Regions from separate parts of the Paenibacillus sp. WLX2291 genome, predicted to be linked through region 1. Evidence: a T-box and tRNA genes for the amino acid it is inferred to sense, from the RefSeq annotation. Region 1 holds a T-box; the other holds one or more tRNA genes.
The links. A T-box is a leader RNA that pairs with one kind of tRNA and senses whether it is charged. The one in region 1 lies ahead of ileS (isoleucine--tRNA ligase), so its partner is inferred to be a tRNA-Ile.

Region 1 (3,732 bases):
ATTCATGTGCTGGATGATGGCTGTCATATCGTTGTCGCATCCGAAGTATCCTCGTATCTCAATCTGCATATGAATCAAGTGCATCGTCTGCATGTGATGACGGAGCTGCTTCCGATTCATCAGCTTCGGTCTGCACAGCCAGAGCTGCAAACGATGGAGCTGTCTGTCGCTTCCCTGCGCCTCGATGGAATCGCCAGTGACGTATATCGGCTTAGCCGCAGCAAAATTCTGGTGCCGATCAAAGCAGGACGCTGCAAAGTAAACTGGAAACCCGAAGAAGATCCATCTCATCCGCTCAAAGAAGGGGATATGGTATCGGTGCAGGGATTGGGACGTTTTCGCGTGCTGGAGCTTGAGGGAATCACCAAAAAAGGTCGGTATCGCTTGAAAATTGGAAAATTTGTGTAAATGAAAAGGAGGAAAATGACGGCGGTCTGTGGAACCTATACAGTAACGACCTGTTTCAAATTCACCATGTTCCGGTGTATATACAAAAGGGTCTGACTGTCCGGGCAAAGCCGTCATTTTACATGATTTTCCGTCTATGTCATATGATGATGCCACGGCTGCAAGATCAACAAAATCGTCGCTACAACCGATATCGTGATCATGCTGCTTCTTTACGTACAAGATAGTATTCAATCGCGTCGAAATGAAGTATGATATCACTAATGAGGCAATTTAGCGGCCCGAATATTATAGGAGGTGTCTACCCATGCCATTAACCCCGCTGGATATACATAATAAGGAATTCTCGCGCAGGCTGCGTGGTTATGACGAAGATGAAGTGAATGAGTTCCTCGATCAGGTGATCAAGGATTATGAGGGGCTTATCCGCGAAAACAAGGAATTGCAAAATCAGCTGCTTGGTGTTCAGGAGCGTCTGGATCATTTTGCAAACCTGGAGGAGACACTGAGCAAAACGATCATTGTTGCCCAGGAAGCGGCGGATGAAGTGAAAAACAACGCCAAAAAAGAAGCGCAGTTGATCATCAAGGAATCCGAGAAAAATGCGGATCGCATTATCAACGAATCGCTATCCAAAGCACGCAAGGTGTCGATGGAAGTGGAGGAGCTGAAGAAGCAGGCTTCCATTTACCGTACTCGTTTCCGCACGTTGGTTGAAGCGCAGCTGGAACTTCTCGGTCAAGATGGCTGGGACGCGCTGGAGAACCAGACTCGCGAACTCGAACGTACGAGCAGCGAACGTCAAGAGCGCAATGAGCGTGACCGCGAGCAATGGAATCGCGAACGTCAAGATGAGCGTGAACCGGAAGAAAGCCGTTCCGGCGGTAGCGATCTGTATTGATAAGACGAGCCTTGGATCGTACAAATGATCAAGTTGTGACGGTAACGGACATTTGCCCGTTGTTGTGCCGAAATGGTTGACATTTGACGGACAAAGCGATATAAATATTTTATAGCTGTGACCGGATTATGTCCCGTGTCACTCCCCGCAATACATTTGCATACATTCTGTGATGGGGCCAGTACAGGTTATGATTGTTCTATAGAGAGTTGGCGGTCGGTGCAAGCCAATGAACAACGAACCATGGAAAATCTCCCCGGAGAAGCGCGGCTGAAATGAATCAGTAAGCCAAGCCGGATTGCCTGCCGTTATCAAGGCGCCGCATACATTGTGCGGGCACAAGTGTCATTTTGAATGGACATTGCATGTTATAATGAGCATGATATGGCATTCAGAATGAAACAAGGGTGGTAACGCGAGCAACCTCGTCCCTTTCCAGGGACGGGGTTTTTTTGATGTTTTGCAAGCGGGATGTTTTGAATGAAGAGAGGATGAATGAACCATGCAAAGAGTGGATGTCAAAGAAAAAGCACGGGCACGCGACCTGCGTATTCTGAATAAATGGAATGCGGAGCGCACATTCCAGCGCTCCATCGAAAATCGTCAGGACAAGCCGAACTTCGTCTTTTACGAAGGACCGCCAACAGCGAACGGTAAACCGCATATCGGTCATGTATTAGGTCGAGTGATTAAAGACTTTATCGGTCGTTACAACACGATGAAAGGCTACCGTGTCGTTCGTAAAGCTGGTTGGGATACACACGGTCTGCCGGTGGAGCTGGGTGTACAGAAGAAGCTGGGCATCTCCCACAAATGGGAGATCGAAGATTACGGTGTAGAGAAATTCATTAACGAATGTAAAGCAAGCGTATTTGAATATGAGCAGCAATGGCGCGATCTGACAGAAGCAATCGGCTATTGGACAGATATGGACAATCCGTATATCACACTGAACAATGGATATATCGAGAGCGTATGGAACATTCTGGCAACCATCCACGATAAAGGTCTGATGTACCGTGGGCACCGTGTTAGCCCGTATTGCCCGTCCTGTCAGACGACGCTCAGCTCTCACGAAGTGGCACAGGGTTACAAAGATGTCAAAGACCTGAGTGCTACTGCCAAGTTCAAGCTGCATGATAGCGGCGAATATGTACTGGCATGGACGACAACACCTTGGACATTGCCATCTCACGTAGCACTGGCAGTGAACCCGGATATGGAATATGCGCGTGTGAGTCAGAATGGCGAAGTATATATCCTTGCCAAAAATTTAGTTGAAAAAGTCATGGCTCCAATCAAAGCCGAATACGAAGTGTTGAGTACACTGCCAGGTTCCGAGCTGGTAGGCAAAACGTACGATTCGCCATTTAGCTACATCAAAGCAGAGAAAACGAATATCATCCTCGGCGCAGGCTTTGTTACTGATGCTAGCGGTACTGGTATCGTTCATATGGCTCCAGCGCATGGTGAAGATGACTATCGTGTTTGCCGCGAGAATGGAATCAGCTTCGTTAACTTGGTCGATCTGGAAGGTAAATTCGTACCGGAAGTGACCGATTTTGCTGGTCGTTTTGTCAAAGATTGCGATGTAGATATCATCAAATATCTGTCCGAGCATAATACCTTGTTCAGCAAAGAGCGCTACGAGCACAGCTATCCATTCTGCTGGCGTTGTGATACGCCGCTGTTGTACTATGCGATGGACAGCTGGTTTATCCAAACGACTGCGATCAAAGATCAGCTGATTGCTAACAATAGCGATGTAACCTGGTATCCGGGTCATGTACGCGATGGTCGTTTTGGTAAATTCCTGGAAGACCTTGTGGACTGGAATATCAGCCGTGATCGTTACTGGGGCACACCGCTGAACGTATGGGTATGTGAAGAAACGGGTGAGCAATTTGCACCGCACAGCATTGCCGAACTGCGTGAGCGTGCGATCGGCGATGTACCGGAAAACCTGGAATTGCACAAGCCATACGTGGATGATGTGAAAGTACGTAGTTCCTGTGGCAAATATGAAATGAAGCGCACACCGGAAGTGATTGACGTTTGGTTCGATAGCGGCTCCATGCCGTTCGCCCAGCAGCACTATCCGTTTGAAAATAAAGATGTGTTCCAGCAGCAATACCCAGCGGATATGATCTGCGAAGGGATCGATCAGACCCGCGGCTGGTTCTACAGTCTGTTGGCAGTATCGACATTGCTGACTGGTCAAGCACCATACAAAGCTGTCATGGCAACCGGTCACGTACTGGATGAGAGCGGACAGAAAATGTCCAAATCGAAAGGCAATGTTATCGATCCATGGGAAGTCATCGACGAATACGGTACCGATGCATTCCGTTGGGCACTGTTATCTGATAGCGCACCATGGAACAGCAAACGTTTCTCCAAAGGTATCGTCGGTGAGGCGAAGT
Region 2 (3,732 bases), 2.8 Mb from region 1:
GAGTTTGATCCTGGCTCAGGACGAACGCTGGCGGCGTGCCTAATACATGCAAGTCGAGCGGAATCGATGAGAAGCTTGCTTCTTTGAGATTTAGCGGCGGACGGGTGAGTAACACGTAGGCAACCTGCCCTTTAGCCTGGGATAACTACCGGAAACGGTAGCTAATACCGGATACGTTCGATGTCCGCATGGACGACGAACGAAAGACGGAGCAATCTGTCACTGAAGGATGGGCCTGCGGCGCATTAGCTAGTTGGTGGGGTAACGGCTCACCAAGGCGACGATGCGTAGCCGACCTGAGAGGGTGATCGGCCACACTGGGACTGAGACACGGCCCAGACTCCTACGGGAGGCAGCAGTAGGGAATCTTCCGCAATGGGCGAAAGCCTGACGGAGCAACGCCGCGTGAGTGATGAAGGTTTTCGGATCGTAAAGCTCTGTTGCCAGGGAAGAACGTTTTCTAGAGTAACTGCTAGAGAAGTGACGGTACCTGAGAAGAAAGCCCCGGCTAACTACGTGCCAGCAGCCGCGGTAATACGTAGGGGGCAAGCGTTGTCCGGAATTATTGGGCGTAAAGCGCGCGCAGGCGGTCATGTAAGTCTGGTGTTTAATCCCGAAGCTCAACTTCGGGTCGCATCGGAAACTGGGTGACTTGAGTGCAGAAGAGGAGAGTGGAATTCCACGTGTAGCGGTGAAATGCGTAGAGATGTGGAGGAACACCAGTGGCGAAGGCGACTCTCTGGGCTGTAACTGACGCTGAGGCGCGAAAGCGTGGGGAGCAAACAGGATTAGATACCCTGGTAGTCCACGCCGTAAACGATGAATGCTAGGTGTTAGGGGTTTCGATACCCTTGGTGCCGAAGTTAACACATTAAGCATTCCGCCTGGGGAGTACGGTCGCAAGACTGAAACTCAAAGGAATTGACGGGGACCCGCACAAGCAGTGGAGTATGTGGTTTAATTCGAAGCAACGCGAAGAACCTTACCAGGTCTTGACATCGGAATGACCGGTACAGAGATGTACCTTTTCTTCGGAACATTCCAGACAGGTGGTGCATGGTTGTCGTCAGCTCGTGTCGTGAGATGTTGGGTTAAGTCCCGCAACGAGCGCAACCCTTATGCTTAGTTGCCAGCACATGATGGTGGGCACTCTAAGCAGACTGCCGGTGACAAACCGGAGGAAGGTGGGGATGACGTCAAATCATCATGCCCCTTATGACCTGGGCTACACACGTACTACAATGGCCGGTACAACGGGAGGCGAAGCCGCGAGGTGGAGCGAATCCTAAAAAGCCGGTCTCAGTTCGGATTGCAGGCTGCAACTCGCCTGCATGAAGTCGGAATTGCTAGTAATCGCGGATCAGCATGCCGCGGTGAATACGTTCCCGGGTCTTGTACACACCGCCCGTCACACCACGAGAGTTTGCAACACCCGAAGTCGGTGGGGTAACCGCAAGGAGCCAGCCGCCGAAGGTGGGGTAGATGATTGGGGTGAAGTCGTAACAAGGTAGCCGTATCGGAAGGTGCGGCTGGATCACCTCCTTTCTATGGAGAATCGTCTTCTGCAACGAAGACATTCAAATTGAAGTCGTTGAGCAATCGACGCGGGTCACAATTGTGATCGATACTCACTTCGTTGTTCAGTTTTGAGAGGTTAATCTCTCGATGTAGATCGCGTCATCGTTTGGTGGTGATGGCGGAGGGGTTCCACACGTACCCATCCCGAACACGACCGTTAAGCCCTCCAGCGCCGATGGTACTTGGACCGCAGGGTCCTGGGAGAGTAGGACGCTGCCAAGCGATGCATCTTCATCATTTTTATTGTGGGCCCTTAGCTCAGTTGGTTAGAGCGCACCTCTGATAAGGGTGAGGTCGGTGGTTCGAGTCCACCAGGGCCCACCATTTTTTATTTCATACCCGATATGGGGCCATAGCTCAGCTGGGAGAGCGCCTGCCTTGCAAGCAGGAGGTCAGCGGTTCGATCCCGCTTGGCTCCACCAATATTATTTTGACAAGTTGATCCTTGAAAACTGGATACCGAAACGAAACATCGCGTTTTAGAAGACTGTTCTTACTGAACACTGTGCAAACAGGATCGGTAACGAAGAGTAATGAATAGGTTCTTCTTTTGATAAGAAGACCACCAACTAGGTTAAGCTAGTAAGAGCACACGGTGGATGCCTAGGCGCTAGGAGCCGACGAAGGACGTGGCGAACAACGATAAGGCCTCGGGGAGCTGTAAGCAAGCTTTGATCCGGGGATGTCCGAATGGGGAAACCTCACTGGATTCATCTCCAGTGACTCACATCTGAATACATAGGATGTGCAGAGGCAGACGAGGGGAACTGAAACATCTAAGTACCCTCAGGAAGAGAAAACAAGAGTGATTCCGTCAGTAGCGGCGAGCGAACGCGGAACAGCCTAAACCAAGAAGCTTGCTTCTTGGGGTTGTGGGACGTCTCTTTGGAGTGACAAAGGAATATGGTAGATGAAGAGGTCTGGAACGGCCCGCCGTAGAAGGTGAAAGCCCTGTAGTTGAAAGTGTGTTCCCTCCGAGACGGATCCCGAGTAGTGCGGGGCACGTGAAACCCCGTATGAATCTGCCAGGACCATCTGGTAAGGCTAAATACTCCCTAGCGACCGATAGTGAAGCAGTACCGTGAGGGAAAGGTGAAAAGGACCCCGGAAGGGGAGTGAAATAGAACCTGAAACCGTGTGCTTACAACAAGTCAGACCCGTTTTAGGGGTGATGGCGTGCCTTTTGTAGAATGAACCGGCGAGTTACGTTCCCGTGCAAGGTTAAGGTGAGAAGCCGGAGCCGCAGCGAAAGCGAGTCTGAATAGGGCGACTGTAGTACGTGGACGTAGACCCGAAACCGGGTGATCTACCCCTGTCCAGGATGAAGGTACGGTAACACGTACTGGAGGTCCGAACCCACGCACGTTGAAAAGTGCGGGGATGAGGTGGGGGTAGCGGAGAAATTCCAATCGAACCCGGAGATAGCTGGTTCTCCCCGAAATAGCTTTAGGGCTAGCCTCGGAAGATGAGTCGCGGAGGTAGAGCACTGATTGGATGCGGGGCCCGCAAGGGTTACCAAGTTCAGTCAAACTCCGAATGCCGCAGACTTTATTCCGGGAGTCAGACAGTGGGTGCTAAGGTCCATTGTCGAAAGGGAAACAGCCCAGACCATCAGCTAAGGTCCCGAAGTGTGTGTTAAGTGGGAAAGGATGTGGAGTTGCCCAGACAACCAGGATGTTGGCTTAGAAGCAGCCACCATTGAAAGAGTGCGTAATAGCTCACTGGTCGAGTGACTCTGCGCCGAAAATGTAACGGGGCTAAACACACCACCGAAGCTATGGCTTGATACATTCGTATCAGGGGTAGGGGAGCGTTGAATGAGGATTGAAGGTGTACCGCAAGGAGCGCTGGACATCATTCAAGTGAGAATGCCGGTATGAGTAACGAAAAGATCAGTGAGAATCTGATCCGCCGAAAACCTAAGGGTTCCTGAGGAAGGCTCGTCCTCTCAGGGTAAGTCGGGACCTAAGGCGAGGCCGAAAGGCGTAGTCGACGGACAACAGGTTGAAATTCCTGTACCACCGAAAGCCGCTATGAGCAACGGGGTGACGCAGGAGGGTAGTGACGCAGGCTGATGGATGCCTGTCTAAGCAGTGAGACTTGTGTGTAGGTAAATCCGCACACTCCAAGGTCAAGCTGTGATGGGGAGCGAAA

Region 2: it has a tRNA-Ile gene. The T-box ahead of ileS (isoleucine--tRNA ligase) is inferred to sense a tRNA for this amino acid. The anticodon was not compared.

Annotation. Positions count from the first base shown of each region.
Region 1 covers NZ_CP176755.1:3,805,628-3,809,359, reverse strand. The annotation lists gene ACDE64_RS16295 (RNA-binding protein) at 1-408, shown strand, start outside; gene ACDE64_RS16290 (DivIVA domain-containing protein) at 716-1,309, shown strand; T-box leader at 1,470-1,745, shown strand; gene ileS (isoleucine--tRNA ligase) at 1,812-3,732, shown strand, end outside.
Region 2 covers NZ_CP176755.1:961,255-964,986, forward strand. The annotation lists rRNA gene ACDE64_RS04175 (16S ribosomal RNA) at 1-1,545, shown strand, start outside; rRNA gene rrf (5S ribosomal RNA) at 1,684-1,800, shown strand; tRNA gene ACDE64_RS04185 (tRNA-Ile) at 1,826-1,902, shown strand; tRNA gene ACDE64_RS04190 (tRNA-Ala) at 1,925-2,000, shown strand; rRNA gene ACDE64_RS04195 (23S ribosomal RNA) at 2,151-3,732, shown strand, end outside.